DNA from 2 places in the Arthrobacter sp. A2-55 genome. Region 2 is predicted to be linked to the other one. Evidence: predicted binding sites of a transcription regulator. Region 2 holds the regulator's gene; the other holds the start of a gene.
The links. The regulator HrcA, encoded in region 2, represses chaperone genes, less so after heat shock. The targets are predictions, from matches to a motif close to TTNGCACTCGNNNNNNNCGAGTGCNAA.

Region 1 (4,966 bases), on a different contig from region 2:
CCCGGCAGGGCTGCCGGTTCCGCGCTGCAATTGCTTCTGAATGCGGCCGGCATTGTCCTCAGTGCCGCCCTGGTGCTGCTCGGCTACCGCCTTGCACGACGGCGGCGCCCGGCACCCACGCGGTACTCGGCCGCACATGCGCGGGCCGCCATTGGTGGCGTGGGTTCCCGCAGCGCGTTCCGGCGTTGACGCAAAAATGCCACCGTTCCCGATTTTTGCACCCGATGGAACGGGCGCGAAAAGCGGGAACGGTGGCAGATTAGGAAAAGCCGGCCAGTGTTAGTGGCTGTGGCCTGCTTCTGCATCCTCGGCGGGCTTCTCCGTCACGAGCACCTCGGTGGTGAGCACCAGGGCCGCGATGGAGGCTGCGTTGCGCAGTGCCGAACGGGTGACCTTGACCGGGTCAATGACGCCGGCGTCGACCAGGTTGCCGTATTCGCCGGTGGCCGCGTTGAAGCCGAAGCCAGCTTCAAGCTCGCCCACCTTGTGGACCACAACGTAGCCGTCGTGGCCTGCGTTCTGGGCAATCCAGCGCAGCGGCTGGGCCACTGCCTTGCGGACCAGCTCGATGGCCGTTGCGGAATCGCCTTCCAGGGCGGCAACCGTGGGGTCCTCGTCGAGGGCCTTGGCTGCCTGGACCAGTGCGGAACCGCCACCGGCCACAATGCCCTCTTCCAGGGCGGCACGCGTTGCGGACACGGCGTCCTCAATGCGGTGCTTCTTTTCCTTCAGCTCAACCTCGGTGGCTGCGCCAACCTTGATCACGCCGATGCCGCCGGCCAGCTTGGCCAGGCGTTCCTGGAGCTTTTCCTTGTCCCAGTCGGAGTCGGTGCGCTCAAGCTCGGCGCGCAGCTGGGCCACGCGGGCGGCCACGTCTTCGGTGGTGCCGGAACCGTCCACGATGGTGGTGGTGTCCTTCGTGACCGTGATGCGGCGGGCCGTGCCCAGCACCTCAAGGCCAACCTGGTCCAGGGACAGGCCGATCTCCGGGGAGACAACCTGGGCACCGGTCAGGATCGCGATGTCCTGGAGCATTGCCTTGCGGCGGTCGCCAAAGCCGGGAGCCTTGACGGCAACAACGTTCAGCGTGCCGCGGAGGCGGTTGACGATCAGCGTGGACAGTGCCTCGCCGTCGACGTCCTCGGCAATGATGAACAGCGGCTTGCCGGCAGCCAGGGCCTTTTCCAGCAGCGGCAGGAATTCCTGCAGGCTGGAGATCTTGCCCTGGTTGATGAGGATCAGCGCATCTTCCATGACGGCTTCCTGGCGTTCCGCGTCGGTGACGAAGTACGGGGACAGGTAGCCCTTGTCGAACTGCATGCCTTCGGTGAGGACCAGCTCGGTGGACGTCGTCGAGGATTCCTCGATGGTGATGACGCCGTCCTTGCCGACCTTGTTGAAGGCCTCGGCGAGCAGGTCGCCGATTTCCTGGCTCTGGGCGGAAATGGCGGCAACCTCGGCCACCTGTCCACCCTCCACCGGGCGCGCATTCTCCAGCAGGCGCTTGGCGATGGCCTCAACCGCCACCTGGATGCCGCGCTTGAGCTCGCCGGGAGCCGCACCCGCGGCAACGTTGCGCAGGCCTTCCTTGACCAGTGCCTGTGCCAGCACGGTGGCCGTGGTGGTGCCGTCGCCGGCCACATCGTTGGTCTTCGTGGCGACTTCCTTGGCCAGCTGTGCACCAAGGTTCTCGTAGGGGTCTTCCAGCTCCACCTCGCGGGCGATCGTGACGCCGTCGTTGGTGATCGTGGGGGCGCCCCACTTCTTGTCCAGCACTACATTGCGTCCACGCGGGCCGAGGGTCACCTTGACGGTGTCGGCCAGCTTGTCGATGCCGGCCTCGAGGGCCTTGCGTGCGCTGTCATTAAATACAAGCTGCTTTGCCATGCGTTTGTCCTTTCACGTAAAGGCCCCGCGGCGTGACCGTGTTCGGTCCCGGTCGCGGGGCAGTTACAAAAGTGGTTACTTGACGACGATGGCGAGCACGTCGCGGGCCGAAAGCACCAGCAGCTCTTCGCCGCCGGTCTTTACTTCGGTTCCACCGTACTTGGAGTAGAGGACGACGTCGCCGACGGCAACATCGATCGGGACGCGGTTGCCGTTGTCATCAACGCGGCCGGGGCCCACTGCCACAACTTCGCCCTCCTGGGGCTTCTCCTTGGCAGTGTCCGGGATAACCAGGCCGGAGGCGGTGGTCAGCTCTGCTTCGAGCTGGCGGACAACAATACGATCCTCAAGAGGCTTAATAGAGACCGACACTCGGATCTCTCCTTTGCGTGAAATTTCCATGGATGACTGGCGAACCTTGCGGCCATGCTTGCAGATCCCAACCGTCGTCGCGGTGCCGGCTGTGACCACATGGCCAAAGAGTTCTTTAGTTAGCACCCTCGGGGTGGGAGTGCTAACACTGACTCTATTGACTTGGTTAGCACTCGGTCAAGGCGAGTGCCAGCATTTCGCCAAAATGAACGACGCCGGAGGGCCGGGTTTCGCTGTTGGCGCACCCCCCGGGCGGCATCCAGCCCCGCGGCACCCTTGCCGCCGGCGGCGGGTGGTGCAAGCATGACACCCATGAACCCCGGTGCGCCGCCCATCCTTGTCCGCAAGCTGAGCAAGTCCTATGGCGGCGCAAACGCCGTGGACGGCATCAGCTTTGAGATCCAGGAAGGGGAAACCTTCGCGCTGCTGGGCCCCAACGGCGCGGGCAAGAGCACCACCATAGAAATTCTGGAGGGCTACCGCGACCGCAGCAGCGGGGAAGTTTCAGTGCTGGGCGCCGACCCGGCGCATGCCGGCCTGGACTGGAAGGCAAGGCTGGGGATTGTGCTCCAGTCCAGCGGGGAGAGCGGAAACGTCACCGTGCTGGAGCAGCTCACGCACTTCGCCCGCTACTACCCCAATCCACGCAGCGTCGGTGAGGTCATCGAGGCCGTGGGGTTGGCAGGGAAGGCGAAAACGCGGATCAGCAAGCTTTCCGGCGGCCAGCGGCGGCGCGTGGACGTGGCACTGGGTATCATCGGCCGCCCCGAACTGCTGTTCCTTGACGAACCCACCACGGGCTTCGACCCGGAAGCCCGGCGCCAATTCTGGGCGCTGATCGACCAGCTCAAGGCCGAGGGCACCACCATCCTGCTCACCACCCACTACCTGGACGAGGCCGCCACACTGGCGGACCGCGCAGGGGTGATTGTGGGCGGGAAGCTGGTGGACATCGGCGGCATCGACGACAGTGGCGGGGCCCAGGCCAAGGTGCCGATCGTGCGGTGGCGGCAGGACGGCGTCGTGCATTCACAGCGCACCGCGGAACCATCGGCGCTGGCGGCACGGCTGTACGCGGAGGCAGGCGGCGAGGTGGAGGCCCTTGAAATCAGCCGGCCCAGCCTTGAGGACATTTACCTAAACCTGGTGGGTGCGGGGGCTGTCGCGGATCCTGCGGACCAGGAAGTGGAAGCATGAGGACGCTGCGCCTGGGCTGGTTCCGCATCGGCTACGAGCTGCGGCTGTACTTCCGCCAGGGCGATTCGGTCTTTTTCACCTTCCTGTTCCCCATCCTGATGCTGTCCGTGTTTGCCGTGGCTTTCAGCACCAGCCCCAACATTGGGGCGCCCCCGGACGGCAGCGGCGGCATCACCTGGGCGGCGTTTTACGTCCCCGGCATGGTGGCGGCGGGCATGCTGCTCAGCGGCGTGCAGAACCTGGGCGTGGACATTGCCGGCGAAAAGGGCGACGGCACGCTCAAGCGCCTGGGCGGCACTCCCCTGCCGGTGTTTTCCTACTTCTGCGGCAAGATCGGCATGGTCCTGGCCAGCTCCGTCCTCCAGGTCACCCTGTTGCTGCTGGTGGCCCGCTTCGCGTTCAACGTGCCCATGCCGCAGGGCGCGGACAAATGGTTCACCTTTGCGTGGGTGTTCCTGTTCGGGGTCATCACCAGCTGCGTGCTGGGCATAGCACTGTCGGCCCTGCCCCGCACCGGCAAGTCGGCCACGGCCGTGGTGATTCCAATAGTGCTGCTGCTGCAATTCATCTCCGGCGTGTACCTGAACTTTGCGCAGCTGCCGGGCTGGCTGCAAAATTTTGCCAGCATCTTCCCGCTGAAATGGATGGCGCAGGGCATGCGGGCCGTTTTCCTGCCGCAGTCCTTCGAGGCCATGGAGCCCAGCGGTGCCTGGAACCTGGGGCTCGTGGCGCTGGTCATGGGCGTGTGGCTGGTGGCGGGGCTGCTGCTGTGCCGCTTCACGTTCCGCTGGATCCGCAGGGACGGCTGAGCCGCGGGACCGGGCCCGCGGGGCGGCTACGCTTGATCCATGGCCCAAGACGTTATCTCCCCCCTCCTGACCGTTGCAGGCTGGGAGCTGCTGTCCTCCCTGGGCCCCTACCGCGAGGCCGATTCCCTCAAGCTCAATGAGGCGCTGCGGAAGGCCGGGCACGCCCCCGAGCTGGTGGCGGCGGCCCTGACCCAGTCCCGTTTGCGTGCCAAGGCGGAGGACAAGTTTGGCGAGTTTGCCCACCAGATGCTCTTCACCCAGGCCGGGCTGGAGCAGGCCACACGGCTGAACATCGCAGCGCTGCACGCGCAGAGATTTACGACGGCGGGAATCACCTCCGTGGCGGACCTGGGCTGCGGGATCGGGGCCGATTCGCTGGCCATGGCCAGCCTTGACCTGCAGGTCACGGCGGTGGAGATGGACGAGGTCACGGCAGCGTGCACTACGGTCAACCTGATGCCGTTCCCACGCGCCACAGTGGTTTGTGCGCTGGCCGAGGACGTGGACCTCGACGGCATTGACGGGGTCTGGCTGGATCCCGCCCGGCGCACCACCAGCACCTCCGGCACCACCCGGCTGTTTGATCCGGAGGCATTCTCCCCGCCGCTTTCCTTCGTTGAGCGCCTGGCGGATTCCGGCAAGGCGGTGGGGGTGAAGATGGGCCCGGGCATCCCGCACGAGGCCATCCCGGAGACCGCCGA
Region 2 (4,966 bases):
CTCGGCGGCACTCATGCCGCCCTCGGGCCCCACAACCATTACGATCCTGCCTGTTTCGCCGCCACTGTCCGGCCCACCGTCCGGACCGCGGGCCGCCCGCCAGGCACGGACCAACCCTGGCACGGAGTCCACAGCATCCTCGTGGAGAACCAAGGCAAGCCCGGCCGAAGCAATCAGCTCCACCAGCCCTGCCGTGCCCACCAGTTCGCCAACCCAGGGGATGCGCGAGCGCCGGGCCTGCTTCGCGGCCGTGGCCACCACATTGCGCCATTTGGCAGGGCCCTTGACGGCCTTGTCCATCTTCCAGCGGACAATGGACCTCTCGGCCTGCCAGGGGACGACGCCGTCCACACCCAACTCCGTGGCCGTTTCAATGGCGAGTTCGTCCCGGTCAGCCTTGGCCAGGGCCTGTACCAGCACCAGCTCAAACGGTTCCCGGGGGGTTGGGAGCACGTGCTCAACCCGCACCCCCAACTGGTCCCCGGCAGCAGCCGTGACGGTGCAGACCAGCCGCAACCCTGCGCCGTCGCACAGGTCCACAGGCTCACCCGGGGTGAGGCGCTTGACGGTGGCGGCGTGGCGGCCCTCCGCCCCGCCCAAGGTGAACGTTCCGCCGGCGGCAAGTGGCGCGAGTTCCTCCGGCGTGGCGTAGAAGACGGGGTTGCTCACGGCTAGAGGTTGCCGAGCTTGTCGCGGAGCTTGGCAAACATGCCGCCGCTGTTGACCAGCTTTCCTTCGGTGAACGTTTCCCCGCGCAGGGCGGCCAGCTGCTTGAGCAGTTCTTCCTGGGCGGCATCCGGCTTGGTGGGGGTTTCGACATGGACGTGGACCATGAGGTTGCCTCGGCCGTACCCGCGCAGGTGCGTCACCCCGAGGTTGCGCAGGTTGATCACCTCGCCTGCCTGCGTGCCCGGCTTGATGCTGATGGGCTGCTCGCCGTCGAAGGTCTCCAATGTCAGTTCGGTGCCCAGCGCGGCCGCGGTCATGGGCACGCTGAGGGTGGCGTGGAGGTCGTCGCCCTCTCGCAGGAACGCCGGATCGTTGTTGACCTTCATCTCCACGTACAGGTCCCCGGCGGGTCCGCCCGCGGGGCCGGCCTCGCCCTGGCCGGCAAGCTGGATGCGGGTGCCGGTGGAGACGCCGGCCGGGACCTTGATGGTGAGGCTGCGGCGGTTGCGCACGCGGCCCTCCCCCATGCACTCGTTGCAGGGATCCTCGATGCGGGTGCCGAAGCCCTGGCAGGAATTGCAGGTGGCCAGCGTCATGACATTGCCCAGGATGGAACGCATGGGACGCTGGATCTGCCCGCTGCCATGGCAGACATCACACGTGATGGGGTGGGTGCCCGGGCGGCAGCAGCTGCCCTCGCAGGTGGTGCACAGCACGGCGGTGTCGATTTCAAGTTTCTTGTTGACGCCAAACACTGCCTCGCGCAGTTCCACGCGCACGCTGATGAGCGCGTCCTGTCCGCGGCGGGTGCGTGATGCAGGCCCGTGGCCCTGTCCACCGCCACCGCCGAAGAAGGTTTCAAAGATGTCCTGGAAGGCGAAGCCCTGGCCGTCAAAATTGCCAGCGCCGGAGTCGTGGCCGTTTTCGTTGCCCGTGGTGTCGTAGGCGCGGCGCTTCTGCGGGTCCGAGAGCACCTCGTAGGCGTGGGTGACGGCCTTGAAGCGGTCCTGTGCGTCAGGGGCGTCGTTGACGTCGGGGTGCAGCTTGCGCGCCAGCTTGCGGTAGGACTTCTTGATTTCTTCGGCGGTTGCGTCGCGTGAGACACCCAGTGCGTCGTAATGGTTGGTCAAAGTCTTGCTCTCTTTACGTGTGGCTAGTTCGAGGTCAGTTTGGGAGGCCGGTCAGCCGGCCAAAATTCGTGACAGGTACCGGGCCACGGCCCGGACACTGGACATGGTGTTGGGGTAATCCATGCGGGTGGGCCCCACCACGCCCAGCTTGGCGTTTTCGCCCGCGCCGTAGCTGGTGGCCACCACGGAGGCTTCCGCGAGTGAGGTGTGGGTGTTTTCACGGCCTATGCTCACGGCCATGCCGAGGGAATCCTGCGCCATTTGTTCCAGGAGCCGCAGCAGCACCACCTGCTCCTCCAGGGCATCCAGGACGGGGCCTATGCTCAGCGGGAAATCACCATTGGAGCGGGCCAGGTTGGCGGTGCCGGCGAGCACGATGCGGTCCTCGCGGGCAGCCTGGGCCAGTTGCGCCAGTCCATGGGCCAGCTTGGCCGCCACGTCCTGCTCTTCAACCGGCACCGTGGCGGGCACCAGCCCCAAGGCGGCGGAAAGGTTGCCCACGGACACGCCGTGCACCCCGGCCAGGAACGCCTGGCGCAGGCCGGCCAGCATGGTCTCCCCCACCGGGACTCCGACGTCGATCACCGACTGCTCCACCTTGCCCGAGGCAAGAATCAGCACCAGCAGCACCTGGCGGGGGCCCAGCGACACAAATTCAATGTGGCGCACTGTGGTCTTGGCCGAACGCGGGTACTGGACAAGCGCCACCTGGTTGGTCAGCTGGGCCAGCGTGCGCACGGTGCGCTCCAGCACGTCGTCGAGGTCCGTTGAACCGTCAAGCAAGACGGCAATGGCCCGCCGTTCGGCGGCCGACAGCGGCTTGACCGAGGAAATCTGGTCCACGAACAGCCGGTACCCCTTGTCCGTGGGGATTCGGCCCGAACTGGTGTGGGGGGCAACAATGAGCCCCTCCTCTTCCAGCGCGGCCATGTCATTGCGGATGGTGGCGCTGGAAACGCCCAGGCGGTGGCGTTCCACAAGGGCCTTGGAGCCCACCGGCTCGCGCGAATGAACATAGTCCTCCACAATTGCCCGCAACACTTCAAGCTTGCGTGGTTCGCTCATTCCCGTCACCTCCATCACGGCCCTGAATTGGCACTCTACCCATTCAAGTGCCAAGTCTAATACTTTCCGGCCCCCGGTTCCCGGCATGGCACCGCCCGGCGCCCGCGGCCGCGCGCTAGCATGGGGTTTTCAACACGCCGCCGCACGCCGCGGCAGCGAAGACGGCAGGGGAAAGCACCATCGTGGAGTACAACAACTGGGGCCCGGCGGAACTCGCCAGGCCCGCGGCCCGCACCCTCCGCAAGGTTGAAGCCACCCGCGGTCTCGTGGTGGAGGACGTGCAGACGGGATGGGTGGGCGCCGTGGTGCGGATTGAAAAGTCCGGCGGCATGCACATCATGGAGCTGGCCGACCGCAGGGAAAAGGTCAGGGCCTTCCCCCTAGGGTTCGGCTTCCTGGTTGAGGGCGAGCCCGTCGAGCTGGTGGCGCCCGTTGTCGCCGCCGCTCCCAGGAAGCCGGCCCGCACGGCCTCCGGCTCCGTCAAGGTGGAAGGGCTCCGCGCCCGGACAGCGAAGGCCAGCCGGATCTGGGTGGAGGGCAAGCACGACGCCGAACTAGTGGAAAAGGTGTGGGGCGACGACCTGCGTGTTGAGGGCATCGTTGTCGAACCCCTCCGCGGCATCGACGAGTTGGCGGCCGCCGTCGAGGATTTTGCCCCCGGACCCAACCGGCGCCTCGGGGTGCTGGTGGACCACCTGGTGCCAAACTCCAAGGAATCCAGGATTGTGGCGAATCTCATGCGATCGCCCGCAGCGAAAAAGAATGTGCTGGTGGTGGGCCATCCCTATGTGGATGTCTGGCAGGCCATCAAGCCCGCCACCCTCGGCATCCCCGCCTGGCCCGTGATTCCGCGGTCCATGGAATGGAAACTGGGCATCCTGCAGGCGTTTGGCTGGCCACACACCACAGCCGAGGACATTGGACTGGGCTGGCAGCGGCTCCTGTCCCGGGTCCACAGCTACTCCGACCTTGAACCGTCCCTGTTGGGACGCGTCGAAGAAGTCATTGACTTCCTCACGGCACCCGTATCCTTGTAGTGGCGCCGGCATTCTTCCCGGCATGGAACCATCGGCTTTTTTGAGAGGCAATTCCACGTGAGCAATCCGGCGAACCAATTCAACGTCCCGGCCAAGCCCCCACTCACGCCCACAGAAGACAAGCAGTGGGCGTTCCTGTCCCACTGCGGCGGCATCCTGGGCTGCATTCCCTCCGCCCTGATATACAAATTCATGGCCGGGCGCGGCCCGTTTACCGCCCAGGAATCCCGTGAGGCCCTCAACTTCACCCTGCCGCCCACCGTGGTGGCACTGGTGCTGAACCTGCTTGCCTTCATCGTGAACATCATCAACCCCGGTGCCGGCACGCCGTTTTCACTGCTGGCGCTGCTCATCTGGGTGTTCCTCACGGTGTGGTCCGTCATTGCCGCCGTCCAGGTCAACAAGGGCAACCCCTACCGCTACCGCTGGAACCTGCGCCTGGTCAAGTAGTTCGGAGCGGCCGCCCGCCCGGGATTGAGTGCAGGCGCCGGAGCCGAAGCGGGTGGCGCCGGCCCGCCATTTTTCCGGCGACTATCCGACGCGTCGGCCGCGGGCGGCCATTTCTCTACCTTTACCTCGCCTACAAAAAATGCCGGCTCCGGCGCCGATACCGGATCAGAACCCGCCCCGTCAGTCCAGGAGGGCCCGCGTTACTGCGTCGCCGAGGAGGCGCCCCTTGAGGGTCAGCACCAGGGTGCCGTGGAAGGCCTTGGCCGGGTCCACCAGTTCGCCCGCAATGAGCCCGGCCACGGCCTTGCGTGCGGCGGGGCCAAGCGTGTCCAGGGGCAGGCCCTCTGACAACCTGGAGGTCAGCATGATGCGCTCCATGGCCCGGGTGGCGCCGTCGAGGGTTTCCCGCCCGGCCGCCGGCGATTCGCCATTCTCCAGCCGGTTGGCGTAGGCGGTGGGGTGCTTGACGTTCCACCAGCGAACGCCGCCCACGTGCGAGTGCGCGCCGGGGCCGATCCCCCACCAGTCATCGCCGCGCCAGTAGGCAAGGTTGTGCCGGCAGGCGTCATCCGGCGTCCGTGCCCAATTGCTGACCTCATACCAGGACAGGCCCGC

Region 1: a site for HrcA is predicted at 2,426-2,452, ahead of groES (co-chaperone GroES). Genes of this name have one in related genera too.

The regions. Positions count from the first base shown of each region.
Region 1 is NZ_JAJLOZ010000105.1:6,204-11,169, forward strand. It holds gene LPN03_RS19680 (DUF389 domain-containing protein) at 1-189, shown strand, start outside; gene groL (chaperonin GroEL) at 280-1,887, opposite strand; gene groES (co-chaperone GroES) at 1,963-2,259, opposite strand; gene LPN03_RS19695 (ABC transporter ATP-binding protein) at 2,572-3,456, shown strand; gene LPN03_RS19700 (ABC transporter permease) at 3,453-4,265, shown strand; partial or broken gene LPN03_RS19705 (THUMP-like domain-containing protein) at 4,305-4,966, shown strand, end outside.
Region 2 is NZ_JAJLOZ010000001.1:2,493-7,458, forward strand. It holds gene LPN03_RS00015 (16S rRNA (uracil(1498)-N(3))-methyltransferase) at 1-669, opposite strand, end outside; gene dnaJ (molecular chaperone DnaJ) at 672-1,799, opposite strand; gene hrcA (heat-inducible transcriptional repressor HrcA) at 1,851-2,864, opposite strand; gene LPN03_RS00030 (DUF3097 domain-containing protein) at 3,047-3,901, shown strand; gene LPN03_RS00035 (DUF4870 domain-containing protein) at 3,959-4,351, shown strand; gene hemW (radical SAM family heme chaperone HemW) at 4,532-4,966, opposite strand, start outside.